Regions from separate parts of the Inquilinus sp. OTU3971 genome, predicted to be linked through region 3. Evidence: predicted binding sites of a transcription regulator. Region 3 holds the regulator's gene; each other region holds the start of a gene.
The links. Region 3 encodes HrcA, which represses chaperone genes, less so after heat shock. Its sites were predicted from a motif close to GTTAGCACTCNCCNNNGGNGAGTGCTAAC; they were not measured.
Positions count from the first base shown of each region.

Region 1: the regulator HrcA is predicted to act here: its motif matches at 6,199-6,227, upstream of AAHM41_RS08240 (co-chaperone GroES).
Region 2: the regulator HrcA is predicted to act here: its motif matches at 3,463-3,491, upstream of groES (co-chaperone GroES).

Region 1 covers NZ_JASATH010000022.1:53,054-62,339, forward strand. The annotation lists gene AAHM41_RS08210 (amylo-alpha-1,6-glucosidase) at 1-1,390, opposite strand, end outside; gene AAHM41_RS08215 (glycosyltransferase family 4 protein) at 1,387-2,448, opposite strand; gene AAHM41_RS08220 (hypothetical protein) at 2,546-2,842, opposite strand; gene AAHM41_RS08225 (S1C family serine protease) at 2,887-3,735, opposite strand; gene AAHM41_RS08230 (hypothetical protein) at 3,669-3,998, opposite strand; gene groL (chaperonin GroEL) at 4,091-5,719, opposite strand; gene AAHM41_RS08240 (co-chaperone GroES) at 5,759-6,070, opposite strand; gene AAHM41_RS08245 (VOC family protein) at 6,427-6,885, shown strand; gene AAHM41_RS08250 (hypothetical protein) at 7,107-7,394, shown strand; gene AAHM41_RS08255 (AMP-binding protein) at 7,486-9,183, shown strand.
Region 2 covers NZ_JASATH010000012.1:38,406-49,461, forward strand. The annotation lists gene AAHM41_RS05150 (GntR family transcriptional regulator) at 1-462, opposite strand, end outside; gene AAHM41_RS05155 (TRAP transporter substrate-binding protein) at 574-1,542, shown strand; gene AAHM41_RS05160 (TRAP transporter small permease) at 1,610-2,134, shown strand; gene AAHM41_RS05165 (TRAP transporter large permease) at 2,134-3,414, shown strand; gene groES (co-chaperone GroES) at 3,551-3,862, shown strand; gene groL (chaperonin GroEL) at 3,911-5,563, shown strand; gene AAHM41_RS05180 (L,D-transpeptidase family protein) at 5,766-6,944, shown strand; gene AAHM41_RS05185 (class I SAM-dependent methyltransferase) at 7,027-7,677, opposite strand; gene AAHM41_RS05190 (hypothetical protein) at 7,739-7,981, shown strand; gene AAHM41_RS05195 (DUF488 domain-containing protein) at 7,978-8,319, shown strand; gene ubiA (4-hydroxybenzoate octaprenyltransferase) at 8,320-9,258, opposite strand; gene AAHM41_RS05205 (GlxA family transcriptional regulator) at 9,341-10,303, opposite strand; gene AAHM41_RS05210 (DJ-1/PfpI family protein) at 10,388-11,056, shown strand, end outside.
Region 3 covers NZ_JASATH010000079.1:14,280-25,335, reverse strand. The annotation lists gene AAHM41_RS20120 (VOC family protein) at 1-208, opposite strand, end outside; gene AAHM41_RS20115 (dihydrofolate reductase family protein) at 348-995, shown strand; gene hemW (radical SAM family heme chaperone HemW) at 1,002-2,156, opposite strand; gene rdgB (RdgB/HAM1 family non-canonical purine NTP pyrophosphatase) at 2,153-2,770, opposite strand; gene AAHM41_RS20100 (NAD(P)-dependent oxidoreductase) at 2,866-3,729, shown strand; gene AAHM41_RS20095 (Mpo1 family 2-hydroxy fatty acid dioxygenase) at 3,788-4,300, shown strand; gene AAHM41_RS20090 (GFA family protein) at 4,288-4,647, opposite strand; gene AAHM41_RS20085 (hypothetical protein) at 4,721-5,302, opposite strand; gene rph (ribonuclease PH) at 5,386-6,105, opposite strand; gene hrcA (heat-inducible transcriptional repressor HrcA) at 6,220-7,320, shown strand; gene grpE (nucleotide exchange factor GrpE) at 7,317-7,928, shown strand; gene AAHM41_RS20065 (hypothetical protein) at 7,928-8,056, shown strand; gene AAHM41_RS20060 (ATP-binding protein) at 8,180-9,616, shown strand; gene pstS (phosphate ABC transporter substrate-binding protein PstS) at 9,714-10,772, shown strand; gene pstC (phosphate ABC transporter permease subunit PstC) at 10,850-11,056, shown strand, end outside.

The sequences.
Region 1 (9,286 bases), on a different contig from region 3:
AGGCGTAGCCCTGCACCTCGACCAGCGCGATCGGCCCGTCCGGGAACCGGCCATCGGCATGGAAGACGGAATCGTGGCTGTCCTTCCAGCCCTGGTTCGACAGCCCCTTCTCCGAGCTGCGGGCGTAATCGAGGAAACCGCCGCTGTTGCCGTCGGCCACCCGCTCGACCCAGCCGATGGCGCGCAGCAGCGCCGGCCACAGCTCGTCGATCAGCGCCATGTCGCCGGTGCGGCCGGCATAGGCGCCGGCCAGCATGACAAACAGCGGCGTGGTGTCGACCCCGCCGTAATATTCGGCGAAGGGCAGTTCGCCGAGCGCGACCATCTCGCCCCGGCGCGCCTCATGCATGATCTTGCCGGGCTGGGCGTCCTTGAAGGCCGAGGCCTCCAGCGCCTGGCGCGACGCCAGGAAGTGCAGCACGCCCCGCGCCAGCGCCGGGCTCAGCCACAGCGTCTGCAGCGCGGTGATGATCGCGTCGCGGCCGAAGGTGGTCGAGAACCAGGGGATGCCGGCATAGGGGTAAGGCCCGGTCGGCAGCTCGGTCACCAGCAGCGACAGGTCGGCGCGCGACTTGTCGATCCAGTCGTTGAACAGCCGGCCGGAGCTGCGCAGCACCGTGCCGTGCCGCGACAGGGTCCGCATCCGCCGCCTGGCCTGGGCGCTGGCATGGCGGAACCCGGCCCGGCCGGGCGCCTCCGCCGTCGCCTCCGCCCCGACCTCGACATACAGGTCGAAGGCGCCGTGGCCCGGCAGCCGGAACACGAACTCCGCCACGTCGCCGTCGAGGCGCTGCGGCGCCTCCGAGAACCGGATCACCGCCTGGCGCCCGACCTTGTCGAGCCCGGTGTAGCGCAGCACCACCGCGTCGCCGCGCACCTCCGGCCCGGCCAGCCGGCCGCGCCGCAGCCGGGTGGCGCCGCGCACCTCGAACATGTCGTGGAAATCCGCCCCGAAGCGGAGGGCTAGCGGCACCCGGACCTCGGCCTGGCCGAAATTCTCGACCCGGATCTGCTCGTACAGCCGGTCGCCCCACAGCAGCATCGACCGTTGCAGATGGATCGCCCCGTCCGGCAGCCCCTCGTCGCCCAGCGGCGACGGGGTCCGATTGGTGGCATGGCTGGTGAAGACGGCGTTGTCCTGGCTCAGCCCGGCGCCCAGCAACGACGGCAGCTTGCCACCGAGCAGGACGACGAAGCGGGACAGGATGCGGGTGTCGTTGTGGAACAGCCCGTCATCGTCGCCGGCGATGTTGCCGAGCGCGTCGGCGACCAGGAAGGTGTCGCCGTGCTTCAGCGAATACATCCGCAGCGGCACGCGCCGGGCCGAGAGGTCGGGCGGGGGTGCCTGGTCCGGAACGGGCTCCTCCGGAATCAGCTCGGGCCGGCTCATTCGGCCGCCAGCAGGGCTGAGGGGGAGCCCTCGCCGGCCAGGCGGCCGTACAGCTCGAGGTAGCGCTCCGCCATCACCCGGCTGGAGAAGCGCCGCTCGAAGGTCCGGCGGATCTCGCCGCGATCCAACTCCGGCAGGCGCCCGACCGCCTCTACGGCTTCCTCCGTCGACCGGACGATGAAGCCGGTGGTGCCGGTATCGATCACCTCCGGCACCGCGCCGCAGTTCCAGGCGATCACCGGCGTGCCGCAGGCCATGGCCTCGATCATGACCAGGCCGAAGGGTTCGGGCCAGTCGATCGGGAACAGCAAGCCTGCGGCGTTGCCGAGGAAATCCGCCTTGGCGTCGTCGCCGATCTCGCCGATGAACTCGATCAGCGGGTCGGACAGCAGCGGCTCGATTGCCTCCTTGAAATAGATCCGGTCGGCGTCGTCGACCTTGGCCGCGATGCGCAGGCGCCGGCCGGACAGGCGAGCGATCTCGATCGCCCGGTCCGGCCGCTTCTCGGGCGAGATCCGGCCAAGGAAGGCGAGATACCCGTCTCTCGGAGCGACCGTGGGATGGAAGAGATCCTCCGCCAGCCCGTGATGCACCGTCGCCACCCAGTTGGCGTCGGCCAGCGGCAGGCGCTGGGAGTTCGAGATCGAGACCAGCGGGTAGTCCGGCCATCGGCGGTAGACCTCCGGCAGGTCCTTCAGGTCCAGCCGGCCGTGCAGGGTGGTCACGGTGCGGGGAGCGATCTTCTCGAACAGCGGGAAATGGATCAGGTCGACATGGAAATGGATGATGTCGAACTCGCTCGCCCGCCGCCGCAGCTCGTGCAGCATCGACAGATGCGCGGCGTAGTCGGATTTCAGCGGGCTCGGGTCGAGGCGGATCGCCTGGTCGCGCACCGGCACCAGCCCGGCCCGGGTGTGGGCATCGGCGCTGGAGAACAGGGTGACGTCGTGGCCGAGGGCGACCAGCGCGTCCGACAGATGGGCGACGATCCGTTCCGTGCCGCCGTAGAGCTTGGGCGGCACCGCTTCGTAGAGAGGGGCGATCTGGGCAATCTTCATCGTCGAACCTGGCTATCAGATCAGCGGGCTCGCAGCCCGGGTCGGCAGGAGCCCGCTTGAGGTCTTACCGCGGGGGATGCAGCGGATGGGGATCCGGCTATGAATGCGGGCCGGCGCCCATCCCAGCCGGGTGCCTGGCGCGCCGGAGTGCCGCGGAGGCGGCCACCGGCTCGCGCACAGCGGCCGTCGGGCGGGCGACGCGGTCGGGCGGATAGGCCTCCCGCAGCACGTCGGAGACGAAGGTGTTGGCGAAATCCGCAGAGGCGTCCGGATGAGCCCGACGGAACACCTCGAGCGCCTTCTCGCACGCGGTCCACTCGTCCGCACCGGCCTCGCGGCTGGAGCGATAGGCAGCGACCACTCGTGCGCTGATGGATGATGCAGAACCGGTCATGCTGGTCCTTTCTCCTCCAGGGCCCCGAGACCGGGGCATGCTGATCACGAGCGTCCGCTCGGCGCCACCTCGACCGCGAGGGTCTGGGTCCTGCCGTCCCGCTCGATAGTAAGTTCGACGCGGTTTCCAACCGGCGTGAGGCCGATCTTGTTCCGAAGCTCCGATGAATTTCTCACCGGCAGGCCGTCGATGGCGACGACCAGATCATTCGCCCGCAGCCCGGCACGCGCCGCGGGCGACCGCTGATCGACCGAGACGACGACGGCCCCGCCGGTCCGGTCGAGATGGAGCGATCGCGACAAGTCGGGCGTCAGATCCCGGATCGAGACGCCGATCCGCTCGCGCTGGACCGAGCCGTTGCGGATGATCTGGTCCATCACGGCGCGCGCCATGTTGATCGGCACGGCGAAGCCGATCCCGACATTGCCGCCGGTGGAGGACAGGATCGCCGTGTTGATCCCGATCAGCCGGCCGTTGAGGTCGACCAGCGCGCCGCCGGAATTCCCGGGATTGATCGAGGCGTCGGTCTGAATGAAGTCCTCATAGCCGCCATTGCGGCCGATGCCGCTGCGGCCGAGGGCGCTGACGATGCCCGAGGTCACCGTCTGGCCCAGCCCGAAGGGATTGCCGATGGCGACAACGAAGTCGCCGACCTGTAGCCGGCCGCTGTCGCCGAACGGCATCGCCGTCAGCGTGGCGCTGCCGGGGATCTGCAGCACGGCGATGTCGGTCGCCGGGTCGCGCCCGACCAGCCTGGCGGTGAAGCGCCGGTTGTCCTTGGTGGTGACCTCGATCGTGTCGGCGTCGTCCACCACATGGCTGTTGGTCAGGACGTAGCCCTGCCGGGCGTCGACGATGACGCCCGATCCCGCGGACTGGACCTCGCGCTCCACACCTCCGGCATGTCGAAGAAGCGGCGGAAGAACGGGTCCTGGAACAGCGGGTTCCGCTCCCGCACATGGCCGCGGACGGCGATGTTCACCACCGCCGGCGTCGCTTGCTGCAGGATCGGCGCGACCGAATTGAATTGCGGGCCGGCAAAGGGCGGCAGGGTGCCCGCGGCAGGTGCCGCCGCGCCGGACAGGACGAGGGCCAGGGCGACCGCCCCGAAGCCGGCGGCTGTCCGGAACCGGCCTGGACGAGTGCGACGAACCATCGCGATACCTCCGAAGCGATATCCAATGGAATCGATGAAACCGGCCGCTGGCGACGGGGAGGCTCGCAGCGTCCCCGCCGACCAGCCACGCCTCAGTAATCCATGCCCGCACCGGGCGCCGGAGCCTCGGCCGCCGGCTTCTTCGGCAGCTCGGCGACCATCGCCTCGGTGGTGATCAGGAGGCCGGCCACCGACGCCGCGTCCTGCAGCGCGGCGCGTACGACCTTGGCCGGATCGATGATGCCCTTGGCGTACATGTCGCCATACTCGCCGGCCTGGGCGTCGAAGCCGAAGGCGTGCTCGCCGGACTCCAGCACCTTGCCGACAATCAGCGATCCGTCCTCGCCGGCGTTGAGCGCGATCTGCCGCGCCGGCGCCTGCAGGGCACGGCGGACGATGTCGATGCCGGTCCGCTGGTCGTCATTGTCCCAGGTCAGGGCGTCGAGCGTCTTGGCCGCGCGCAGCAGGGCGACGCCGCCTCCCGGCAGGATGCCCTCCTCCACCGCGGCCTTGGTGGCATGCATCGCGTCGTCGACGCGATCCTTGCGCTCCTTGACCTCGACCTCGGTGGCGCCGCCGACGCGGATCACCGCGACGCCGCCCGCCAGCTTGGCCAGACGCTCCTGCAGCTTCTCGCGATCATAGTCCGAGGTGGTCTCCTCGATCTGTGCCCGGATCTGGTTGCAGCGGCCCTCGATCTCCTTCCTGGCGCCGGCGCCGTCGACGATCGTGGTGTTCTCCTTCTCGATCACCACCCGCTTGGCGCGGCCTAGCATCTCGAGCGTGACGTTCTCGAGCTTGATGCCGAGATCCTCGGAGATCGCGGTGCCGCCGGTGAGGACCGCGATGTCCTCGAGCATCGCCTTGCGGCGGTCGCCGAAGCCCGGGGCCTTGACCGCCGCGACCTTCAGGCCGCCGCGCAGCTTGTTGACCACCAGGGTGGCCAGGGCCTCGCCCTCGACGTCCTCGGCGATGATCAAGAGCGGCTTGCCCGACTGCACCACCGTCTCGAGCAGCGGCACCAGCGCCTGCAGCGAAGACAGCTTCTTCTCGTGGATCAGGACATAGGCGTCATCGAGCTCGACCCGCATCTTCTCCGGATTGGTCACGAAGTAGGGCGAGACGTAGCCGCGGTCGAACTGCATCCCCTCGACGATCTCGAGCTCGGTGTCGAGGCTCTTCGCCTCCTCGACCGTGATCACGCCCTCATTGCCGACCTTCTGCATCGCCTCGGCCAGGAACTTGCCGATCTCGGCGTCGCCATTGGCGGAGATGGTGCCGACCTGGGCGATCTCGTCGTTCCGGGTGATCTTGCGCGCCTTGCCTCTGAGTTCGGCGACGACGGCCTCGACCGCCTTGTCGATGCCGCGCTTCAGGTCCATCGGGTTCATGCCGGCGGCGACAGCCCTGGCGCCCTCACGCACGATCGCCGAGGCCAGGATGGTCGCGGTGGTGGTGCCGTCACCGGCCAGGTCGCTGGTCTTCGACGCGACCTCGCGCACCATCTGCGCGCCCATGTTCTCGAACTTGTCGGAAAGCTCGATCTCCTTGGCGACGGTGACGCCGTCCTTGGTGATCCGCGGCGCGCCGAACGACTTGTCGAGCACGACGTTGCGGCCCTTCGGCCCGAGCGTGACCTTGACCGCATCGGCCAGGATCTCGACGCCGCGCAGCATCCGCTCGCGCGCATCGGTGGCGAACTTCACATCCTTGGCAGCCATGTTCATTCCTCCTCAACGAAACACGACCACGTGGGCGGATCAGGCAGCCTGGCGCAGGGTGGCGCCTTCCAGGACGCCCATGATGTCGCTTTCCTTCATGATCAGGATGTCTTCCCCGTCGACCTTGACCTCGGTGCCCGACCACTTGCCGAACAGCACGCGGTCGCCGACCTTCACATCGAGCGGCACGAGCTGGCCGCGCTCATCCCGCGCCCCCGGGCCGACGGCGACCACTTCGCCCTCCTGCGGCTTCTCCTTGGCGGTGTCGGGGATAATGATGCCGCCCCTGGTCTTCGCCTCGCTGTCGAGACGCCGGACGGCTACGCGATCGTGCAGCGGACGGAATGTCATTGCGGACTCCTGTCTTGCCAATGGCGTCATGTGGTCACGGACGGCGCCGCTGAAATGCAGGGGCGCCGGCCCGACGGATGCCGACATAGGAAGGTCGAAAATCGGCTTCAAGAACCTTCCTCAAAAATTTTGGCACTCTCAGGTTCGGAGTGCCAAGCCGCTGAAATCATGCATAAAGGGCGACATGTTTGGCCGCTGCGGGGTCAATGGCGTAACATGCCTCCGGCGCCTGATTGCGCATCGAAAAAATAATGGCGCGGCGCTGTCGGACCGCAGCGCCGCGCCTCGTCCTTGGATCGGCGCCGGCCTTTGCCGTGCCGGCCCGAGAGCACAGACCCAGGAGAGGAAACACCGCCATGTTAGCCGCTTCCCAGGCGATCAAGCCCTATCTGTTCTTCGACGGGCGCTGCGACGAGGCGCTCGAATTCTACACGCGCACCCTCGGCGCCAAGGTCGAGCAGTTGCTCCGCTTCAAGGACGCGCCGCCCCAGCCGGATGCGCAGCCGCAGGAAGGCTGCGGCCCGATGACCGCCGACATGGCCGAGAAGGTGATGCATGCCTGCGTCACCATCCGCGGCACGACGCTGTTCGCCTCCGACGGCATGTGCCAGGGCAAGCCGGAGTTCAAGGGCGTCTCCCTGGCCCTCGAGATGCCGACCGATGCCGAGGCGGAGAAGGTGTTCGCCGCCCTGGGCGATGGCGGCCAGGTGCAGATGCCGATGGCCCCGACCTTCTTCGCCTCGCGCTTCGGCATGGTGGCCGACCGCTTCGGCGTGTCCTGGATGATCACCTCCCCGGCCGCCACCCCGGCCTGATGCGGTGACGGGAGGGCGTCCGGCGCCCTCCCCATCCCCTCGCGATCCTTCGCTGGGCGACCCGCCCGGCAGCCCGGATGCCGTCATCAATCGTTGACGCCCGCATCCGGGCTGCGCTAGTCCGGGCGGCGAATGGGCCGGCACGGCCTGCCCACAGGCTTCGGTTGCCCCTGCGCGGCTCCGGGCCATGTCATTCCGGAACAGAATCGCTTGGAGTCCCCATGAGCCAGGAATCGAACGACGATCCCGGCCTGCTGCTGTTTACCTCCCTCTGCATCGGCCTGCGCGACTGGGCGCAGACCGGCTCGGGCCCGGGCCCGCGGCAGCGGCTCAACTGGAAGCACGCCACGGAGCTGCTGCGGCGAGGCGAGGATGCGACGGCCGAGGCGGAGATGCGGCGCAACGACCCGCTGACCGCCGCCGAGGAGGATGAGGCCCGCCGCTTCGACCTCCGCGCCTTCGACAAGGCGCTGGTGGCGGCCAACGACGTGCGCGGCTGGATCGAGTAGCCGCCCCGCGCCAGGGCATTTTCGGCCTGCGCAAGCGGGTGCCCGACCGCTAGACTGCCCGCAAACGGCGAGGCGGATCGGGAGGCGCGCCATGGTCAGCGGACCGAGCTATGTCAGCGGCATCGCCGATGCGCCGCTGCTGGGCGAGACCATCGGCCAGGCGCTGGACCGCGCCGCCACACGCTGGCCCGACCGGCCGGCGCTGATCGACCGGGCCCAGGGGGCCCTCGGCATCCGCTGGAGCTGGCGCGACCTCGCCGAGCGGGCCGAGGCCTTCGCCGGCGGCCTGCTGGCGCTTGGCCTGCAGCCCGGCGACCGCATCGGCATCTGGTCACTGAACCGGGCGGAATGGGCGCTGACCCAGTTCGCCGCCGCCAAGGCCGGGCTGGTCCTGGTCACGGTCAACCCGGCCTATCGCCTGGCCGAGCTGGAATACGCGCTGAAGCTGGTCGGCTGCGCGGCGCTGGTCACCGCCACCGCGTTCAAGACCAGCGACTATCTCGGCATGCTGAACACCCTGGCGCCGGAGCTGGCGACGGCCGAGCCGGGAAGGCTGCGGGCGGCGAAGCTGCCGGCGCTGCGTGCGGTGATCCAGATCGGCGGCTCCAACCCCGGCACCATCCCCTTCGACAGCGTCGCCGGCCTTGGCGGCGAGATTGAGCGGGACCGGCTGCGGCAGCTCGCCGGCACGCTGCAATTCGACGACCCGGCCAACATCCAGTTCACCAGCGGCACCACCGGCTCGCCCAAGGGCGTGACCCTCAGCCACCACAACATCCTGAACAACGGCTATTTCGTCGGGCGCGGCCTGGCGCTGGGCGAGCAGGACCGGATCTGCATCCCGGTGCCGCTGTACCATTGCTTCGGCATGGTCATGGGCAACCTGGCCGCCGTCACCCACGGCGCCGCCATGGTCTATCCGGGCGAGGGCTTCGACCCGCTGGCGACACTGGCCACGGTGGCGGAGGAGCGCTGCACCGCGCTCTACGGCGTGCCGACCATGTTCATCGCCATGCTCGACCATCCGCGCTTCGGCGAGTTCGACCTCTCCAGCCTGCGCACCGGCATCATGGCTGGCTCCCCCTGCCCGATCGAGGTGATGAAGCGGGTGGTCGGCCAGATGAACATCGGCGAGATCACCATCTGCTACGGCATGACCGAGACCAGCCCGGTCAGCTTCCAGAGCGCGGTCGACGACACGCTGGAGCGGCGGGTCGCCACCGTCGGCCGGATCCACCCGCATCTCGAGGTCAAGATCGTCGACCCCGAGGGGCGCATCGTACCGCGCGGCGAGCGCGGCGAGCTGTGCACCCGCGGCTATTCGGTGATGCGCGGCTACTGGGACCAGCCGGACAAGACGGCGGAGGTGGTGGATGCCGCCGGCTGGATGCATTCCGGCGACCTGGCGGTGCTGGACGCCGAGGGTTTCTGCAACATCGTCGGCCGGATCAAGGACCTGGTGATCCGCGGCGGCGAGAACGTCTATCCGCGCGAGGTCGAGGAATTCCTGTACCGCCACCCGAAGATCCAGGACGTGCAGGTGTTCGGCGTGCCCGACCCGAAATACGGCGAGGAGCTCTGCGCCTGGGTCCGGGTCCGCGAGGGCGAGTCGCTGACCGCGGAGGAGGTGCGCGGCTTCTGCGACGGCCAGATCGCGCACCAGAAGATCCCGCGCTACATCCGCTTCGTCGACGCCTTCCCGATGACCGTGACCGGCAAGATCCAGAAGTTCCGGATGAGAGAGGCGATGGAGGAGGAGCTGGGGATTAAGGCCGCGGAGACGGCGTGAAGGCGTTCGCAGGCGTGACCTCGTTTATTCTCCTCCTCCCGCAGGAGCTGTCGGATTCACACATCTTGGAAGCGAATCTTTTAGTCCCCCCTCCCCTTGCGGG
Region 2 (11,056 bases), on a different contig from region 3:
GGTCCAGGCCGACGGGCAGCCGGCGCCCTCGGCGATCGCCGCGTGGAAGGCCTCGTCGGCGCGCTGGAACTCGTAATGCTCGCCCGCCGACGCCGCCAGCTCCTGGGCGTCGAGATGGAAGTCGATGCGGGTGCGCACCCGGGCGTCGAAGCGCTCGCAGGCGCGCCGCACCACAGCGCTCTCCAGCGATTCGCGGACGAAGCGCGCCTCCAGCATGCGCTCGACCGAGATCTTGACCACGAAGGTGCCGCGCCGCGGCAGAATCTCGACAAGGCCGGAGCGGGCGAGGGCGATGAAGGCCTCCCGCACCGGCTGCCGCGACACGCCGTAGCGGACGGCGATCTCCTGCTCGGACAGCGGCGCGCCGGGCTTCATGGCCAGGGTGACGATGGCCTTGCGGATCTCCAGCTCGATCAGGCGGGCGATGCTGGTGGTCGGGTCGAGCAGATCGAGTGGCGCCATGCGGTCACGCTCGCAAGGGATATTGCATCAGGTCAGGTACCATACTAGGCTCCCTCTTACCATACTAGACGGCGGCCTGATCTACCAGGCCGATCAAAGGGGAGGCGTTCCGTGAAATCCATTGCGGCATTGGTCCTGGGGGCGGCGCTGTCGCTGGCTGCCCTTCCGGCTTCGGCGCAGACGCTGCGCTCGGCCGACATCCATCCCGACGGCTATCCGACGGTCGACGCGGTCAAGTATCTCGGCGAGCTGATGGAGCAGCGCACCGGCGGGCGGATCAAGATCCAGGTCTTCAACAACGCCCAGCTCGGCGCCGAGAAGGACACGATCGAGCAGACCCGGTTCGGCGTGATCGACATGAACCGGGTGAATACGGCGCCGTTCAACAACCTGGTGCCGGAGACGCAGGTGCTGGGCCTGCCCTTCCTGTTCCGGTCGGTCGACCACATGCACAAGGTGGTGGACGGCCCGATCGGCGACGAGATCTTGAAGGCGTTCGAGCCGCACGGCCTGGTCGGCCTGGCCTTCTACGATTCCGGCGCCCGGTCCTTCTACACCACCAAGACCGCGATCCGGTCGATCGAGGACATGAAGGGGCTGAAGCTGCGGGTCCAGCAATCCGACCTGTGGATCGCGATGATGCAGGCCTTCGGCGCCAATCCGACGCCGATGTCCTTCGGCGAGGTCTATTCGGCGCTGGAGACCGGCGTCGTCGACGGCGCCGAGAACAATTGGCCCTCCTACGAATCGTCGCGCCATTTCGAGGTGGCGAAGCACTACACCCTGACCGAGCACTCGCTGACGCCCGAGGTGCTGGTGATCTCCAAGATCGCCTGGGACAAGCTGTCGCCCGACGACCAGGCGGTGCTGCGCCAGGCGGCCAAGGAATCGGTGATCAAGATGCGCGAGCTGTGGACCGCGCGCGAGAAGCAGTCCGAGGAGAAGGTGCGGGCCGGCGGCGCCGAGATCATCACCGTCGACAAGGCCGCGTTCTCGGCCGCGATGGGCCCGGTCTACGACAAGTTCGTCACCACCGACGCGATGAAGTCGCTGGTGGAGCGCATCCGCGCGGTGCAGTGAGGCTGTGCCGCCCGGCCGGCCCTGCGATGCGCGGGGCCGGCCCTTCTGTCATGGGAGATCGGCCGGAATGGCTTCCGTCCTGGCTCTGACCCGCCGGACCCTCGGCGTCCTGTCCACCGGCGCCCTGTGGCTGGCCGGCTTCGGCATGCTGGCGATGACCGTCACCGTGGGCTGGCAGGTCTTTGCCCGCTACGTGCTGAACGACACACCGAGCTGGGCCGAGCCGGTGACGCTGCAGCTGATGGGCTGGTTCATCCTGCTCGGCGCCGCGGTCGGGGTGCGCGAGAGCTTCCATCTCGGGCTCGATTTCCTGCAGCAGGTGCTGCCGGCGGGGCTCAACCGGGTGCTGGAGGCGGTGAACCTGCTGCTCATCCTCGGCTTCGGCGCCGCCATGGTCTGGTATTCGGTCGAGCTGGCGATCGGCACCTGGACCGCGACCATCCCGGTGCTCGACCTGCCGGGCGGCTTCGACTTCATTCCCCTGATCATCGGCGGTGCGCTGATCGCGCTGTTCGCCGCCGAGCGGTTGTTCGAACAGATTGCCGGCGTCGAGCACGAGGCGGCGGTCGAAGGCGTGCAGGAGCTGGCGTGATGGAGTTGTGGATCCTGTTCGGCGGTTTCACGCTGCTGATGTTCATGGGCATGCCGATCGCCTTCTGCCTCGGCATCTCCTCGCTGGCGACGGTGCTCTATATGGGCCTGCCGCCGGTGGTGGTGTTCCAGCAGATCAACTCCGGCATGAACGCCTTCGCCATGATGGCAATCCCGTTCTTCATCTTCGCCGGCGACCTGATGATCCGCGGCGGCATCGCGGCGCGGCTGATCCGCTTCGCCGCCAGCCTGGTCGGCCATATGCGCGGCGGCCTGGGCCAGGTCAACGTCGTCGCCTCGACCCTGTTCGGCGGCATCTCCGGCTCGGCGGTGGCCGACGCCTCGGCGATCGGCGGGCTGATGATCCCGCAGATGGCCGCGCGGGGTTACGCCCGGGACTATGCCGTCAACGTCACCGCCAATTCCGCGATCATCGCGCTGATGATCCCGCCGTCCAACAACATGATCCTCTATTCGATCGCGGCGGGCGGCAACGTCTCGATCGCCGACCTGTTCACCGCCGGCATCATCCCCGGCCTGCTATTGGCGGCCGCGCTGATGGTCGCCGCCTATGTCGTCGCCCGCCGGCGCGGCTATCCCGCCGATCCGTTTCCGGGGCTGCGTGCGGTCGGCCGCTACCTCGTGCTGGCGCTGCCGGGCATCCTCCTGATCGGCATCATCTTCGGCGGCGTCCGCTCCGGCGTCTTCACCGCCACCGAAAGCTCCTGCATCGCGGTGGTCTACGCCTTCCTGGTGGCGCTCCTGGTCTATCGCGAGCTCGACTGGCGCGGCTTCGTCGAGGCGGTGCAGGGGGCGGTGCGCACCACCGCCATGGTGCTGCTGGTGATCGGCACGGCCGGCGCCTTCGGTTGGCTGATGGCGCTGCTGCAGGTGCAGACCGCGACGGTGCAGGCGATCAACGCCATCTCCAGCGATCCGCTGACGGTGCTGCTGCTGATCAACGTGGCGCTGCTGATCCTCGGCACCTTCATGGACATGGCGCCGATGATCATCATCTGCACCCCGGTGCTGCTGCCGGTGGTCAAGGCCTTCGGCATCGATCCGGTGCATTTCGGCGTGATCCTGATCCTCAACGCCGGCATCGGCCTGAACACGCCGCCGGTCGGATCGGTGCTGTTCGTCAGCTGCGCCGTCGGCAAGATCACCATCCGCGAGGCGATGCGCACGATCTGGCCGTTCTTCGGCGCCTCGATCGCGGTGCTGCTGGCCGTGACCTACATTCCGGCGCTCTCGCTCTGGCTGCCCGCGGTCTTTCGCTGAGAGAATCTGCGCACGGGCCTTGACCGGCTTCCGGCATCCCCTTAAATGCGTAGCACTCACCGGCCGAGAGTGCTAACGACCGGCCGGGGCAGGCCCTGAACGCAGATCTCTAAAACAGAGAGAGTGGGAGAGAACGATGCAATTCCGTCCCCTGCACGACCGTGTGCTGGTGCGCCGCATCGAGCAGAACGAGAAGACCGCTGGCGGGATCATCATCCCGGACACCGCCAAGGAAAAGCCCCAGGAGGGCGAGGTGATCTCGGTCGGCGCCGGCATCCGCGACGAAGCCGGCAAGCTGCAGCCGCTGGACGTCAAGGCCGGTGACCGCATTCTGTTCGGCAAGTGGTCCGGCACCGAGGTCAAGCTCGACGGTCAGGATCTCCTGATCATGAAGGAGAGCGACATCCTCGGCATCATCACCGTGAAGAAGTCGGCCAAGGCGGCCTGATCCGCCCCGTCGCCTTCACCGGAATCCCGATAGACAAGGAATAAAGAGATGGCTGCGAAGGACGTTAAGTTCTCGCTCGACGCCCGCTCCCGCATGCTGCGCGGCGTCGATATCCTGGCCGATGCGGTCAAGGTCACCCTGGGCCCGAAGGGCCGCAACGTCGTGCTCGACAAGTCGTTCGGCGCGCCGCGGATCACCAAGGACGGCGTCACCGTCGCCAAGGAGATCGAGCTTTCCGACAAGTTCGAGAACATGGGCGCGCAGATGGTGCGCGAGGTCGCGTCGAAGACCAACGACCTGGCCGGTGACGGCACCACCACCGCGACCGTGCTGGCCCAGTCGGTCGTCCGCGAGGGCGTCAAGGCGGTTGCCGCCGGCCTGAACCCGATGGACCTGAAGCGCGGCATCGACAAGGCCGTCGAGGCCGTCGTCGCGGACCTCAAGACCCGGTCGAAGGTCATCAAGACCAACGCCGAAGTCGCCCAGGTCGGCACCATCTCCGCCAATGGCGAGCGCGACATCGGTGAGATGATCGCCAAGGCCATGGAGAAGGTCGGCAACGAGGGCGTGATCACGGTGGAAGAGGCGAAGAGCCTCGACACCGAGCTCGAAGTCGTCGAGGGCATGCAGTTCGACCGCGGCTACCTGTCGCCGTACTTCATCACCAATGCCGAGAAGATGATCGCGGACCTCGAGGCTCCGTACATCCTCCTGCATGAGAAGAAGCTGTCGAACCTGCAGGCCATGCTGCCGGTGCTCGAGGCTGTGGTGCAGTCGGGCAAGCCGCTGCTGATCATCGCCGAGGACGTCGAGGGCGAGGCCCTGGCCACCCTGGTGGTCAACAAGCTGCGCGGCGGCCTGAAGGTCGCGGCGGTCAAGGCCCCGGGCTTCGGCGATCGCCGCAAGGCGATGCTCGAGGACATGGCCATCCTGACCGGCGGCCAGGTCATCTCCGAGGATCTCGGCATCAAGCTCGAGAGCGTCACGCTCGACATGCTCGGCCGGGCCAAGAAGGTCCTGATCGCCAAGGAAGAGACCACGATCGTCGACGGCGCCGGCGCCAAGAAGGAGATCGAGGGCCGCTGCAACCAGATCCGGGCGCAGATCGAGGAGACCTCCTCGGACTACGACCGCGAGAAGCTGCAGGAGCGTCTGGCCAAGCTGGCGGGCGGCGTCGCGGTGATCCGCGTCGGCGGCGCCACCGAGGTCGAGGTGAAGGAGCGCAAGGATCGCGTTGACGACGCGATGCACGCGACCCGCGCCGCGGTCGAGGAAGGCGTGGTCCCGGGCGGCGGCACCGCCCTGCTCTATGCCTCGAAGGCGCTGGACAAGGTCAAGCCGGACAACGACGACGAGCGCGTCGGCATCGACATCGTCCGCCGTGCCCTGCAGGCGCCGATCCGGCAGATCGTCACCAACGCGGGCGGCGACGCCTCGATCGTTGTCGGCAAGCTGCAGGACAAGAACGACAAGAACTGGGGCTACAACGCCCAGACCAGCGAGTATGGCGACCTGATCAAGGCCGGCGTCATCGACCCGACCAAGGTCGTCCGCGCCGCGCTGCAGAACGCCGCGTCGGTGGCCAGCCTGCTGATCACCACCGAGGCGATGGTGGCCGAGCATGTCGAGAAGAAGCCGGCCGCTTCGGCGCCGGGCGGCGGCATGGGCGGCATGGGTGGCATGGGCGACATGGACTTCTGATCTGCGGATCGGATCGTCCAAACGTCGAATTGTGGAGGGGCGCTCTTCGGAGCGCCCCTTTTTTGCCATATCGACCAGCGATGCAAGACCTCGTGGGGCCACTGCAGTCTTTCGATTGCCGGGCCGAGTACCGGCAACTAAATGAATGCAACGGCCCCGGGCACGACCGGCCCGGCGGTCCGCGACGGAAGGGGAATTCGTGATGACCGCCTGTCCCAAGAACGCGCCGCACCACCGCGGGCCGATCGCCCGTGCTGCCCTGGCGGTCGCCTCGATCCTGGTGCTGGCCGCCTGCGTGCCGGCCGGGACGCAGCAGACCGCCAGCCTGCCGGCGCCGGAGCAGCCCGCGCCGCCGCCCGTGTCCCCCTTCGTCCAGGCGATGCGCGACGCCGGCGTCAACGTCGCGATCCCGGCGCGCGGCAAGTTCATCCTGGTGAACATCCCGTCCTATGAGCTGATCGCCTTCCAGGACGGCGCCCCGGTGATCCGCAGCAAGGTCGTGGTCGGGGCCGCGGGAACCTCGACGCCCGAGCTGATGTCGAACATGTACGCGATCAAGTACAACCCCGACTGGACGCCGACGCCGTCGATCGTCCGCAACGAGGCCAGTGAGTACATTCCGTCGGGACCGCGCAGCCCGCTCGGCCGGATCAAGCTCGAGCTCGACAACGACCAGTCGATCTATCTGCACGACACGCCGCAGAAGAGCTATTTCGGCCACGAGAAGCGGGCGCTGAGCCATGGCTGCGTCCGGGTCCAGCAGGTGCGGGAGCTGGCGGCCTGGGCCGATGGCGTCAGCGTCGACGAGATCGACCGCAAGATCCGCACCGGCCGGATGTACAGCGAGCGCCTGCCGGAGGAGATCCCGGTCTATATCGGCTACTACACCCGCTTCCCGGACGAGTTCGGCCAGCCGGTGGACCACCCGGACGTCTACGCCAACAAGGACGAGGCCCGGCGGGCCTATCTGGCCCGCGCCGCCGGCCGCCGCGCAGCCGCGGCGAGGAAGGCGGCCGAACCGCCGGCCCAGCCCCCGGCCGAGATCATCCCGGGGCAGACCGTGCCGGGGCAGACCGTGCCCGTGGCGCCGGGCGGCGAGACCACCGTGCCGCCAGCCACGGCCCCGGGCGAGACGCTGCCCGCGGCCCCGGCCCAGCCCGCCGCGCCGGCCACCACGGCTCCGGCCGCGCCGGCTGTCCCCGCCGCGCCGGCGCAGACCCCCGCGGTTCCTGCGGCCCCGGTCGTGACCGAGCCTGCCGTTCCGGCGGCTCCGGCCACGACTGCTCCGGCCGCTCCGGCGTCTCCCGCGGTCACGCCGCCTCCGGCAACCGCCCCGGCCGCCCCCGCGACCACCACGCCGGCGGCGCCGACTGCCAATTGACGCAGGTTGGGTTCGCGGACGCGAACCCAACAATTTCCAGGCGGTGCGATGTTGGGTTCGCCTGGCGAACCCAACCTGCGGCCTATCCCGGCAGCACGCGCCAGACCACGGCCTCGCGCACGGCGCGGTCCTCGATCTCGACGCTGGTCGGCACCTGGCGGCGGGCGATCTCCTCCAGCCCGTCCTGCGGCCGGTAGGCGCGGCCGGGATCGCCCAGCAGCACGGTCTTGCCGGCGGCGGCCAGGGCGCGCAGCCAGGGCATGACCCGGTCGGACATCGGCTTCTCGTAGCAGACGTCGCCGGCGCAGACGATATCGATGCCGGTCAGCGCGTCGCCGATCCGGTCGCCGCTGTCGGCCTCGACCGCGCAGCCATTGGCTGCCGCGTTCAGCCGGATCGCGGCCACTGCAATCGGGTCGATCTCCGCCGCCGTCACCGCCGCGGCGCCGGCCCGGGCCGCGGCCAGGGCGACGATGCCGGAGCCGGAGGCGAAGTCGAACACCCGCTTCCCGGCGACGCTGTCCGGATGGTCCAGGATGTATCGCGCCACCGCCTGGCCGCCGACCCAGGCGAAGGCCCAGTAGGGCGGCGGCAGTCCGGTGCGGCGCAGCGACTCCTCGGTCGCCTGCCACAGCGGCGTCACCTCGGTGGCGAGATGCAGCAGCAGCTCGGGCAGCAACGGCGGTCGGGTCGGCGCCGTGTTGGCGCGGATGAAGGCATCGATGTCGTCCATGGCCCCCTTCCTATCCTGCAGGGCGGCGTTGAGCCACGGAGTCTTGATGTCGAGCGCCGGAATGCGGAAGATTCAGGGAACGGCGACGGCGCAGACCGTCGCTGCAGACGAGGAAACGAACGAGATGGCGAGCCGCCATGCCCCGGCCCGATCGAAGGACGGTCCGGCCGAAGACGAGATCGGGGAATGTAGCTCCCCGCCCTGCTATCTGCACGAGATCGACCCGGCCTATGCCGGTCTGGACCCGAAGCCCAAGGCAAAGCCTTCGCCCAAGGCCCGGAAGCGCGACGAGGCCGGCTCATGATCCGGGTCAAGCGCGTCTACGACCCGCCCGAAGAGGGCGACGGCTATCGCATCCTGGTCGACCGGCTGTGGCCGCGCGGCCTGACCAGGGAGCAGGCGGCACTCGACCTCTGGCTCAAGACCGTGGCGCCGAGCGACGAGTTGCGCCAATGGATGCATCAGGGGCCGGAGAGGTGGCCGGAATTCTGCCGCCGCTACCATGCCGAGCTGGATTCCCATCCGAACGCGGTGGCCTTCCTGCGGCAGAAGAGCAAGGACGGCTGGGTCACGCTGCTCTACGCCAGCCGCGACGAGCGCCACAACAACGCCGTCGCCCTGGCCAAGTATCTCGGCGGCTGATCAGGCGAGAGCGCGTCCGGCCACGAGGCCGGCCAGGACCATGAGGCCGAACCAGCGGTTCGAGTTGAATTTGGCCAGGCAGTCGGCCGGCCGGTCTGGGACCAGCGCCGCCACCTGCCAGGCCAGCTGCGCCGCGCCGACCGCCAGCGGCAGGAGGAAGGGCAGGGGCGCCAGCCCGGCCAGGAAGCCGGCAATGCCGATCCCGAGCACGGTCAGCGCGTGGAAGCCGGCGATCCAGCGTCGCGCGGCGGCGCCGAACAGCCGGGCGGTCGACTTGATGCCGATGCGGGCGTCGTCCTCGATGTCCTGCAGCGCGTAGATCGTGTCGTAGCCCAGCGTCCAGCAGATGCCGGCGGCGAAGAGGATCAGCGACGGCAGGGCCAACTCGCCGGTCACCGCGGTCCAGCCGACCAGCGCCCCCCAGTTGAAGGCCAGGCCCAGGAAGAATTGCGGCCACCAGGTGATCCGCTTCATCAGCGGGTAGGTGAAGACCACCAGCAGCGAGGTGATGCCGAGCCCGACGGTGGTGCTGTTGAATTGGATCAGGATCAGGAAGCCCAGCAGCAGTTCGGCGATCAGGAACAGCACCGCCTGGGTCGGGCTGATCGCACCGCTGGGGATCGGCCGCGTGCGGGTGCGCGCCACCCGGGCATCGAAGTCGCGGTCCAGGATGTCGTTCACGGTGCAGCCGGCGCCGCGCATCACCACCGCGCCGATCGCGAACAGCACAGCGTACCAGAGGTCGGTCCAGCCGAATGCGGCCCCGCCGATGCCCATGGGCCTCGGCGCCATCGCCAGCCCCCACCAGCACGGGTAGAGCAACAGCATGACCGGCTTCGGTCGGTCCAGCCGGGCGAGCATCAGATAGGGCCTGACGGCGGGCGGCGCCCAGCGGATCAGCCAGCTCTCGGCCCGGATGTCGGAGGCGGTGTCGGTCATGGTCCTGTCGCGGATGGCGCGCTGTGGCGCATCAGTAGCGCCGTTGCAGGCCGCCGGCAAAGGCCGAGATACGGTGGGACGGTCAAGGATGCATCGCCGGTGCCGCCGTCCGTCTTCCCCGCCGCATCGCCTGCGGCGGCTGGCCGAAGCAGCGGATGAAGGCCCGGCGCATCCGCTCCGGGTCGGCGAAGCCGACGTCGCGCGCCACCGCCTCGATCGGCTCGGCGCCGTCCTCGATCCGCGGCCGGGCGGCTTCGGCGCGCAGCCGCTCCACCGCCTTGGCCGGGGTCTGCCCGGTCTCGGCCAGGAAGGCGCGGCCGAACTGGCGCGGGCTCAGGCACGCCGCCTCGGCCAGTCGGTCGACCGGCAGCGGCTCCCGCAGATTCTCGCGTGCAAAGCTGAGGGCGGCCTGGATCCGGTCCGAGGCCGGGGCAAGGTCGAGCAGGGCGGAGAACTGCGACTGCCCGCCGGAGCGGCGGTGGTAGACCACCAGGGTCCGGGCCACGGCGCGGGCGGCGTCGACGCCCAGATCCTCCTCGATCAGGGCCAGGGCCAGGTCGATCCCGGCAGTGATCCCGGCCGATGACCAGACCGGCCCGTCCTGGACGAAGATCCGGTCCATCTCGACCCGCACCCGCGGGTGCAGGCGCTGCAGCGCCGCCGCCTGCAGCCAATGGGTGGTGGCCCGGCGACCGTCCAGCAGGCCGGCCGCGGCCAGCAGGAAGGCGCCGGTACAGACGCTGGTCACCCGCCGCGCCGTGGCGGCCTCGCGGATGAAGGCCAGCAACCGCGCCGATTCCAGCGCCTGCGGCACCCCGCGCCCGCCGGCCACCACCAGCGTGTCCAGCGGCTCGTGATGGCAAGGCTGCGTCAGCACCGGCAGGCCGGCGGAGCTCGCGACCGCGCCGCCCAGCTCCGACATCACCTGCAGCCGATAGGCCGGCGGCGACAGGTCCCGTGATGCGGTGTCGAACGCCGCCAGCGGCCCCGACAGGTCGAGGATGTTGAAGCCGGGAAAGACCACGAAGCCGATCGCGCGAGTCATGGCGGTAAATGAGGGAACAATGTCGTTTCAGACATCACCCTGCGCGGCGATACTGCAGCTGTCAATCCCGTCCCGGAGGCCGCCATGGACACCGTCATCGTCTTCCCGATCTATCCCGGCGTCACCCATCTCGACTTCACCGGTCCGCACCAGGTGCTGGCGCGGCTGCCCGGCGCCAGGACCGTCGTCGCCTCGATCGGAGGGGAAGCGGTCAGCGTCGACGGGCTGACCTTCGCCAACCTCGCCCGGCTGGAGGCGGTGGAGCGCTGCGACGTGATCTGCGTGCCGGGCGGCTTCGGCTGTGTCGATGCCATGCGCAACGACGCTTATCTCGGTGAGATCCGCCGGCTTGCCGCCGCGGCCCGCTACGTCACCTCGGTCTGCACCGGGTCGCTGATCCTGGCCGCCGCGGGGCTGCTCGAGGGGCGGCGGGCGGCCTGCCACTGGGCCTGGCGGGACCAACTGGCCCTGTTCGGCGCCATCCCCGATCCCGGCCGCGTGGTCCGCGACGGCAACATCGTCACCGGCGGCGGCGTCACCGCCGGCATCGACTTCGCCCTGACCCTGGCCGCCGAGCTGGCGGATGAGACGGTGGCCAAGGCGATCCAGCTCGGGCTCGAATACGCGCCGGCGCCGCCCTACGACTCCGGCCGCCCCGAGACCGCCTCGCCGGAGATCGTCGAATTGGTCACGGCCCGCAACCAGGCCCGGATGCCGGATCGCCAGGCGATCATCGAGCAGGTGGCAAGGGAG
Region 3 (11,056 bases):
GGTTCCAGCCGCCGGGCTCGGGCTTGCGGCCGTCCGGCATCGGCCGGCTGGCCGAGGCGCCGGGGCCGGCGACCCACAGGGTCAGCCCGTCCCGCAGCAGGATCGCCATGTTCGGCCCGAACTGCTGCTGCAGCCGGAACCCCAGATTGTCCCGATAGAACGCGACCGCCTGGTCGACGTCGTGGACGATGTACCGGACCGACGCCATGACGCTGCCTTCCCAGTGAGTTCGGCATAGAGAATAGCTTGCGCGATGGCGCGGGACAGTGCGCGCTACAATCTGATTGCATTATATAACCAGTTGCTATACGAAAGCAGAAAGCAACGTCATCTGGAGGAACGCCGTCATGTCCAAGCTCGTTGTCCGCGCCTTCTCCATCTCCCTGGACGGCTACGGCGCCGGGCCGGAGCAGAGCCTCGAGAACCCGCTCGGCAAGGGCGGCGAGGCGCTGCACGAATGGTTCTTCCCCACCCCCACCTTCCGGGCCATGACCGGGAAGGAAGGCGGGGAGACCGGCATCGATGAGGACTTCGCCGCCCGCAGCTTCGAGAATGTCGGCGCCTGGATCCTGGGCCGGAACATGTTCGGGCCGGTGCGCGGCCCCTGGCCGGACGACAGCTGGAAGGGCTGGTGGGGCGAGACCCCGCCCTATCACGTGCCGGTCTTCGTCCTGACCCACCACGCCCGCCCGTCGATCGAGATGAAGGGCGGCACCACCTTCCACTTCGTCACCGACGGCATCGATTCGGCGCTGAATCAGGCGCGCGAGGCCGCCGGCGGCAAGGATGTGCGGGTCGGCGGCGGCGTCGCCACCATTCACCAGTATCTGCGCAAGCGTCTGATCGACGATATGCACATCGCCGTGTCGCCCCTTCTGCTGGGCAGCGGCGAGAGCCTGTTCGCCGGAATCGACCTTGCCGCCCTGGGCTATGCCTGCACCGAACAGGTCGGCTCGTCTCGCGCCACCCACTTCACGGTGACGAAGCAGGGCTGATCCGTCTCACCCCAGCAGCGCCGCCAGCACCGCGTCCAGGCGCTGGCGGCCGGCCGGGGTGGCGGTCAGGCGGTCCTCGTTCTCCGCCAGGAAGCCGCCGGCGACCAGCCGGTCCAGCCGGCGGCGGTCGATCGCACGGTCGAAGGGCAGGCCGGATTCGTCGGCGATGCGGGATTTCGGCACGCCCTCGGCCAGGCGCAGCCCCATCATCAGCATCTCGTCGCGCCGGGCCTCGGGCGGCACCGCCTCGCGCTCATGCTCGGCATGGCCGGCCGCCTCGACCCGCTCCAGCCACACCTCCGGCGCCCGGTGGGTGCGGGTGCCCCACTTCCCGTCGTTCAGCGTCAGCCTGCCATGCGCGCCGGGGCCGACGCCGACATAGTCGCCATAGCGCCAATAGGTCAGGTTGTGGCGCGATTCCTCGCCCGGCCGGGCATGGTTCGAGATCTCGTAGCCGGGCAGGCCGGCGGCGCCCAGCACCTCGGCCGTGGTCTCGTACAGGGCAGCTTGGGTGTCCTCGTCCGGCAGCACCAGCTCGCCGCGGGAATAGAGCGTGTGGAAGCGGGTACCCTGCTCGATCGTCAGCTGATAGGCCGAGATGTGGCCGACGGCATGGTCCAGCGCGCGGCGCAGCTCCGCCGTCCAGCCGGCCACGGTCTGGCCCGGCCGGGCGTAGATCATGTCGAAGGAGAAGCGGTCGAAATGCCGGGCGGCCAGGCCGACGGCGGCCAGCGCCTCATCCGCCGAATGGTTGCGGCCGAGGAAGCGCAGCGACGCCTCGTCCAGCGCCTGGACGCCGAGCGACACCCGGTTCACACCGGCGGCGCGGAAGCCGGCGAAGAGGTGGGATTCGACCGAGGTCGGGTTCGCCTCCAGCGTGATCTCGACATCGGGCGCCAGGCCCCAGCGCTCGCCGGCGCGGTCGATCACCGCCGCCGTCGTGGCCGGCTGCATCAGCGACGGGGTGCCGCCGCCGAAGAAGATCGAGGTCAGCGTCCGGCCCGGCGTCAGGTCGGCGAAATGGTCCAGCTCCGCCACCAGCGCCCGGCGCCAGCGCTCATGCTCCACCTGCTCCCGGACATGCGAGTTGAAGTCGCAATAGGGGCATTTCGACCGGCAGAACGGCCAATGGACATAGAGGGCGAAACCGGGGGCGGTCATCCGCCCTCGAAGCAGCGCGCCACCAGCTTGCGGAAGGCGTCGGCGCGGTGGCTCATGGCGTGTTTCTCGGCCGACTCCATCTCGCCGAAGGTGCGGTCGTGGCCGTTCGGCACGAAGATCGGGTCGTAGCCGAAGCCCTTGGTGCCGCGGGCGGGCCAGACCAGCTGGCCGCGGATCTCGCCCTCCACCGTCTCGCAATGCCCGTCCGGCCAGCACAGCGACAGGGCGCAGACGAAGCGGGCGCCGCGGTCCGGGTGGTCGCCCAGCCTCAGCCGCACCTGCTCCATGGCATGGGCGAAGTCGCGGCCGGTCCCGTCGGGCTTTTCGGCCCAGCGGGCGGAGTAGATGCCGGGATCGCCGCCCAGGCCGCTGACGGAAACGCCGCTGTCGTCGGCCAGCGAGGGCAGGCCGGTGGCCGCGGCCACGAAGCGGGCCTTCAGCTCGGCATTGGCGATGTAGCTGTCGCCGGTCTCCTCCGGCTCCGGCACACCGTGGTCGGCGGCCGAGGTCAGCCGCGGCACGCGGCCCTGCAGCAGGGCGGCGATCTCCGGGATCTTGCCCTTGTTGTGGCTGGCGATGACCAGATGGTCGGCGGCGAAACGTCTTATCGTCATGATGGGCATCAGATACGCGCGCCGGAGGCTGGAATCAAAGGCGGCGGTTGGTGCACTGTGTCGCCTCCAACGCATGGCGGTGAGGGGCGAGGACGATGAAGGTCGCATTCCTGGGCATGGGCGTCATGGGCGCGCCGATGGCGGGGCATCTTGTCAAGGCGGGGCACGAGGTCACCGTGTTCAACCGCACCGCGGCGAAGGCCGAGGCCTGGGCGGAGCGTCACGGCGGCCAGTGGGCGCCGACCCCGGCCGAGGCGGCGAAGGACGCCGCGATCGTGTTCATGTGCGTCGGCAACGACGACGACATCCGTTCCGTGGTCCAGGGGCCGGACGGCGCCTTCGCCGGCATGTCCGGCAGCGCCATCCTGGTCGACCATACCACGGCCTCGGCCGACATCGCCCGCGAGCTGGAGGCGGAGGCCGACAAGCTCGGCTTCGGCTTCCTCGACGCGCCGGTCTCCGGCGGCCAGGCGGGGGCGGAGAACGGCGTGTTGACGGTGATGTGCGGCGGGCGCGAGCCGGTCTTCGCCGTCGCCAAGCCGGTGATCGACAGCTACGCCCGCGCCTGCACCCTGATGGGCCCGGCCGGCGCCGGCCAGCTGACCAAGATGGTCAACCAGATCTGCATCGCCGGGCTGGTCCAGGCCCTGGCCGAGGGGCTGAACTTCGCCCAGAAGGCCGGGCTCGACGGCAATCTGGTGCTCGACGTCATCTCCAAGGGCGCGGCCCAGAGCTGGCAGATGGAGAATCGCGGCCGCACCATGCTGCAGAACAAGTTCGACTTCGGCTTCGCCATCGACTGGATGCGCAAGGACCTCGGCATCTGCTTCCAGGAGGCCAAGCACAACGGCGCCCGGCTGCCGGTGACGGCGCTGGTCGACCAGTTCTACTCGGCAGTCCAGGCCAAGGCCGGCGGCCGGGTCGATACGTCCAGCCTGCTCCTCGCCTTGCAGGACTGAGGATTTTCGGCGCGATTCTCCCCTGCTGGGTTTATTCTCCTCTCGGGGAGGATCGCGCATGGCTTCGGATCTGTTCGATCGCCAGATGGCGATGTACACCAGCTTCCACCGCGACGGCCGCAACCGGCTGACCCATTTCTTCGGCATCCCGGCGATCATCCTGGCCGTGCTCATCGCGCTGGCCACCGTGCCGCTCGGCAGCATCGGCGGCTGGCCGGCGACGCTGGCCGACCTCGTCGCGCTCCTGGTCTGGCTGTTGTGGGTCGCGCTCGACCTCGGGCTCGGCCTGGCCATGGCGGTGGTGGTGATCCCGGGGCTGATCGTCGCCCATGCCCTGGCCGGCGGCGGCTCGGTCACCTGGATCGTCGCCGGCACGCTGTTCGTCGGCGGCTGGGCGCTGCAGCTGGTCGGCCACGCCTATGAGGGCAAGCGGCCGGCCTTCCTGTCGAACCTGTTCCAGCTGCTGATCGGCCCGATGTTCCTGATGGCCGAGACCGCCTTTGCCGTCGGCCTGTGCTCCGGCCTGAGGCATCGGGTCGAGGCCGCGGCCGCCACCTATCAATCCAGATAGGTCCAGGTGTCCGCCCCGTCGAAACGGCGCACCGGCACGCCATCGATCTCGGCCGGGTCGATCAGCCGGGCGTTGATCGCAACCCGCGCCGGGTCCCCGGCCGGAAGCCCCTCCCAATGGGTGACGCAGCCGCAGGTCGGGCAGTGGTGGAGCGCCAGGGTGCGGTCGCCCTGGATGTAGGGCACGGTGGTGCCGGCGCCCTGCACGATGGTCAGCTGGTCGCGTGGGTAATAGGCCCACAGCGTGCCGAGGCGGCGGCAGATCGAGCAGTTGCAGGAGGTCAGGCGCTGCGGCCGCTCCGCGACCTGCAGCCGCACGGCGCCGCAATGGCAGGAGGCTTCGATCATGGGGACCTCGCGGGGTCGGATCGGATGCCGGGATGATCTGCCCGCCGCGCTCGGACCGCAACCGCGGGCGCACTCAAGGCCCGACCACGCCCGGCGGCTCGGCGCCGATGGCGCAGGACTCCAGGCCCTGGATGCCCTGCCAGAGGTTGCCGGCGGCGATGCTCAGAAGCTCCTCCGGCACCGGCTTGCCGCCGCGGACCGCGATGAAGTGCAGCGTCGCCTCGTCGGCGTCGAGCGTCTCCTGCAGCGCCGGCGAGTCCTCCAGCGTGAAGCGCCAGGTCGGCAGGCCAGGCGACACGACCGGGACCGCCACGGCGCGGCCGCCCAGCTGCAGCTCTGCGGTGCCGTCGGGGTCGAAGCGGCCGCCCGCCTGGGCCAAGCCGGGGGCGGAGACGGTGATCTCGATCCGGTCCTGATCGTCGCGCCGGACCCATTCGGTCTGGCCTGCCTGCCGGCTCAGGCGCAGGAAGCAGACATTGCCCGGCAGCCGGTACAGGACCGGGCCGCCGCCTTCGGGAGCGTAGTCGATCAGCTTCTCGGCATGGGGCAGGGCGGCGAAGGTCCGTGAGGCCGTCGCCAGCCCGTCACCGACCTGCGGCAGACCCGGAATCAGGACGGTGGCGAGCGCCGTGAGCAGCGCCAGGAGGCCGAGCATCAACCCTCTCCCGCATGATGGGGCCGCAGGATTTCACGCCCCCGGCCGCGGCTCAAGCGCCGCACCGCCGCATCCCGGAGGCCTCAATCCTCTCCGAGCGCCGCCTTCTGGATCGCCGTCAGCTCGGCCGTGCCCTGCTCGGCCAGCGCCAGCAGCGCGTCGAACTCGGCCCGGCTGAACGGGGTCTGCTCCGCCGTCGCCTGCACCTCGACCAGCCCGCCCTTGCCGGTGATGACGAAGTTGGCGTCGGCCTGGGCGCTCGAATCCTCGGCATAGTCGAGGTCCAGCACCGCCTGGCCCTGGTGCAGGCCGCAGGAGATGGCGGCGACGCTGTCGGTCAGCGGCAGCGCCTTGATCTTGCGGATCTGCACCAGATGGCGCAGCGCCAGCACCAGCGCGACATAGCCGCCGGTGATCGCGGCGGTGCGGGTGCCGCCATCGGCCTGCAGCACGTCGCAATCGACCTTGATCTGGATCTCGCCCAGCGCCTTCAGGTCGGTGACGGCGCGCAGCGACCGGCCGATCAGGCGCTGGATCTCCTGGGTCCGCCCGGTCTGCTTGCCGCGCGCGGCCTCGCGGTCGGTGCGCTGGTCGGTGGCGCGCGGCAGCATGCCGTACTCCGCCGTCACCCAGCCCTTGCCGCCGTTCTTCAGCCAGGACGGCACCCGGTCGTCGACCGAGGCGGTGCACAGCACATGGGTGTCGCCGAACTTCACCAGGCACGAGCCCTCGGCGTATTTGTTGACGTCGGTCTCGAGGCGGATGGCGCGCAGGGCGTCGAAGGCGCGTCCGGACGGTCGCATGGGGTCGCTTTCTGTTCTCGGCGAGGGGCCCGCACGCTATCCTTGCAGCTTCGGCCCGTAAAGCCCGGCACGTTGATTCGGGTCAGACGGCCCCTACATAGCGTGGCGACGGCCATGAGCATGCTGAACGAACTCTCGACCCGATCCGGCGGCCAGGCGTTCCGGGACCTCGACGAGCGCTCGCGGGAGATCTTCCGCCAGATCGTCGACGCCTATGTCCAGTCCGGCGAGCCGGTGGGCAGCCGCACCCTGTCGCGCCGGCTCGGCATGTCGCTGTCGCCGGCGACGATCCGCAACGTCATGGCGGATCTCGAGGATGCCGGCCTGCTCTACGCCCCGCACACCTCGGCCGGGCGGCTGCCGACCGATGCGGGGCTGCGCCTGTTCGTGCACGGGCTGATGCAGCTCGGCGATGTCGGCGAGAGCGAGCGAGCCTCGATCGAGGCGATGTGCGCCCAGGCCGGGCGCGGCGTGTCGGAGATGCTGGAGGAGGCGACCTCGGCCCTCTCCGGCCTGTCCGCCTGCGCCGGGCTGGTGCTGGCGCCGAAGACCGACCGGCCGCTGAAGCATATCGAGTTCGTCAACCTGTCGCCGGGCCGCGCCCTGGTGGTGCTGGTCACCGAGGACGGCATGGTCGAGAACCGGGTGCTGGAGGTGCCGCTGGGCCTGCCGGCCTCGACCTTCGTCCACGTCACCAACTACCTCAACGCCCGCATCGTCGGCCGCACCATCGGCGAGGCGCGGGCCGAGGTGCTGGGTGAGATCGAGACGCAGAAAAGCCAGCTCGACAGCCTCGCGGCCAAGGTGGTCGCGGCCGGGCTCGCCACCTGGAGCGGCGGCGGAGGCGGCACGCTGATCGTCAAGGGCCAGTCCCGCCTGCTCAACGACGTCACCGCGCTGGAGGATCTGGAGCGCATCCGCACCCTGTTCCAGGCGCTGGAGACCAAGGAGGCGCTGCTCAAGATGCTCGACGCGGCCAATGCCGCCGAGGGCGTGCAGATCTTCATCGGCGCCGAGAACGGGCTGTTCAGCCACACCGGCTGCTCGATGATCATCGCCCCGTACAAGGGCGGCGACCAGCGTGTGGTCGGCGCCGTCGGCGTGATCGGGCCGACCCGGCTGAACTATGCGCGCATCATCCCGATGGTGGATTACACCGCGAAGATGATAGGCCGTCTCCTCAGGACCAACGAGACCACGAACCAGGTAGCATGATGCACAACAAGACGATGTCCGCCGAGCACCGCCCCGACGCGACGGAGCCGGAGACCGGGGCCGTGGGGCCCGAGGTCGAGGGTGTCGCCGAATCCGGGACCGCCGGGGTCACCGACGACGCGGCGCTGGCCGGGGCGCTGGAACGCATCTCGGAGCTCGAGGCCGACAACGCCAAGCTGAAGGACCAGGCGTTGCGCGCTTTGGCGGAGACCGAGAACATCCGCCGCCGGTCGGAGCGCGAGCGCGAGGATACGGCGAAATACGCCATCTCCGGCTTCGCCAAGTCGCTGCTCGACGCCGCCGACAACCTGCGCCGCGCCATCGACGCGGTGCCGGCCGGGGCGGTCGAGGCGGATGCGGCGCTGAAGACCCTGGTCGACGGCGTCGCCGCCACCGAGCGCCAGCTGCTGGCCGCCTTCGAGCGCCACGGCGTGACCCGGATCGAGCCAGTCGGCGAGACCTTCGACCCGAACTTCCACCAGGCCATGTTCGAGCTGCCGGGCACCGGCAAGCCGGCCGGCACCATCGTCCAAGTGATCCAGCCCGGCTATGTGCTGCAGGGCCGGCTGCTGCGCCCGGCCATGGTCGGCGTGGCCCGGGGCGAATGATGCGCCGCCTCGGCCTCCTCGCCGTGCTGCTGGCGGTGGCGGTCGGCGCCGCCGCCTGCGAGCGGTCGGAGAAGCCGGCCCGCGGCCCCTATATGGGCGCCGGCGCCGGCGTGTCCGTCCCCTCCTGACGGATGGCGGCACCGGCCGTCATGCCGCAGCCGGCGACACGAAACCGTCATCGAGCGCAGGTAGCGTCGCCGCGTCCCGCGTGATCGCGGTATTCTGGGGCTCGCTGCTCGGGGCACGTGTGCATGGCCGGACCGATCTATCGCCACCTGTTCGGCATCGGGGTGATCGCCGCCCTGGTGATCGCGCTGCTGCTGCTGTCGCACGGGTCTGGCGGGATCGGTGTCTGGCTGGCGGTGGGTGGCGTGGTGGCGGTGGTCGGCGTCGCCGGCGTCTTCGCCTGGCGCTTGCTGCGCGACCTCGACCTGCTGCGCCGGCACATCGAGGCGTCGACCGCCGAGGCGCCGGAGCGGCCGCCGCGGCCCTCGACCGAGATCGGCCAGATCCTGTTCCTGCACCTGCAGCGGCTGCAGCGCCACGCCCGCGGCCGCGAGCGCAGCCTGGCGGTCGAGCTGCAGACCGCGTCGGAGATCCTGGAGGCGCAGGACGACCCGATCCTGGTGCTGGCCGGCGACCGCAGCGTGCTGCGCGCCAACGAGGCCGCCGGGCGGCTGTTCGGCGACCGGCTGCTGGGCCGCGACATGGCCGAGGCGATCCGCCATCCGGAGATCGTCGCCGCGGTCGACGCCGTCCTCGCCGGCGGCCCGATCCAGACCGTGGCGCTGAACCTGCCGGTGCCGATCGAGCGCGAGTTCGAGGTCCGCATCCAGCGCTTCGAGCGGCGCGGCGATGCCGGCGAGCGCGAATCCGGCGACCGGCCCGAGCCGGCGCTGCTGGTTACCTTCTACGACCTGACCGCGACCAAGCGGGTCGAGCAGATGCGGGCCGATTTCGTCGCCAATGCCAGCCACGAGCTGCGCACGCCGCTGTCCAGCCTGATGGGCTTCATCGAGACGCTGCGCGGCCCGGCGCGGGATGATTCGGCGGCGCGCGAGCGCTTCCTCGGTATCATGCAGCAGCAGGCCGAACGGATGTCGCGGCTGGTCAACGACCTGTTGTCGCTGTCCCGCATCGAGCTGGACGAGCATGTGCCGCCGACCGGGCGGGTGGCGGTCGGCCCGCTGCTGCAGTCGGTGGCCGACGCGCTCGAGCTCAAGGCCCAGCGCAAGGCGCAGCGGCTCGAGCTCGACCTGGCGCCCGACCTGCCCCCGGTGGTTGGGGATTCGGACCAGCTGTACCAGGTGTTCCAGAACCTGGTGTCGAACGCGATCAACTACGGCAAGCAGGGCGGCGTCGTCGGCCTGTCCGCGCGGCCGGCGGCGGAGGGACGGCGGAGCAGCCTCGTCGTCAGCGTCACCGACCAGGGCGACGGCATCGCCCGCGAGCACCTGCCGCGGCTGACCGAGCGATTCTACCGCGTCGACCCGGCGCGCAGCCGCGCCGTCGGCGGCACTGGCTTGGGCCTCGCCATCGTCAAGCACATCGTCAGCCGCCATCGCGGCCGGCTGGAGATCGACAGCGAGGTCGGCCGCGGCAGCGTTTTCACCGTGCATCTGCCCGCCGCCCCAGGCGGCAAGCCGGTCGGCCGGGGCCTTCATAAAACTGTAACTGAACTGTCTTAAAAGCTTCTGTGGCGGCGACTATAGCCTGCTGTCGAACACGGCCTCCGCCGTGACGGACGACGCTGCAGGGCTCGTCCCACCACCACAGGAGATTCGCGTGAAGCTTTTTTCACGAACCATCCTCCGCAGCGCGGTGCTCGGCGCGGCGGTTGCGCTCGTGGCGGGCGCGTCCCAGGCGGCCGATATTTCCGGCGCCGGCGCCACCTTCCCCTACCCGGTCTACGCCAAGTGGGCCGACGCCTATAAGAAGGAAAGCGGCATCGGCCTGAACTACCAGTCGATCGGCTCGGGCGGCGGCATCAAGCAGATCAAGGAAAAGACCGTCACCTTCGGCGCCTCGGACATGCCGCTGAAGCCGGAGGACCTCGACGCCGCCGGCCTCGTGCAGTTCCCGATGATCATGGGCGGCGTCGTGCCGGTGGTGAACATCCCGGGCGTCGCGCCGGGCCAGCTGATCCTCAGCGGCGACCTGGTCGCGCAGATCTATCTCGGCGACATCACCGCCTGGAACGACGACAAGATCAAGGCGCTGAACCCGGGCGTCGAGCTGCCGGACACCGCCATCGCCCCGGCCTACCGGTCGGACGGGTCGGGCACCAACTTCCTGTTCACCACCTATCTCTCGTCGGTGAACGCCAAGTTCAAGGACACGGTCGGCGCCAACTCCTCGGTGCAGTGGCCGGCCGGCATCGGCGCCAAGGGCAATGAGGGCGTCGCCAACACCGCCAAGCAGACCGAAGGCGCCATCGGCTACGTCGAATATGCCTACGCCAAGCAGAACAAGCTGACCTACATCAAGCTGGTCAACAAGGACGGCAAGGCGGTCGACCCGACGATCAAGAGCTTCCAGGCCGCGGCCTCGGCCGCCGACTGGGCCAATGCCAAGGGCTACTACGTCATCCTGACCAACGAGCCGGGTGCCGAGAGCTGGCCGATCACCGGCGCCAGCTTCATCCTGATGTACAAGCAGCCGCAGGATCAGGCCGCGTCGGCCACCGCGCTGCAGTTCTTCGCCTGGGCCTACGGCCAGGACAAGCTGGCCGAGGATCTCGACTACGTGCCGATGCCGGATGCGGTTGTCGACATGGTCCACAAGACCTGGGCCGACAGCATCAAGGGCGCCGACGGCAAGCCGGTCTGGACCGCCTCGAAGTGATCGCCGGCAACGGCTGATCGATTGGGCGCCGTGCGAATTTACGCACGGCGCCGCCGGTTTCCAGGGCAAGGTGATCGATGGTGGATGCCACCTATCAGAAGATCGGGCCGCGGATCGACGCGCGGACCGCGCGGCGCCAGCGCGCGACAGACACCGGCTTCCGCCTGGTCACGCTGTTCTTCGCCGTGCTGGTGCTGGCGATCCTCGGCGGGGTGATCCTGTCGCTGATCATCGGCGCCATGCCGGCGCTGCAGACCTTCGGCTTCGGCTTCGTCGCCAACGAG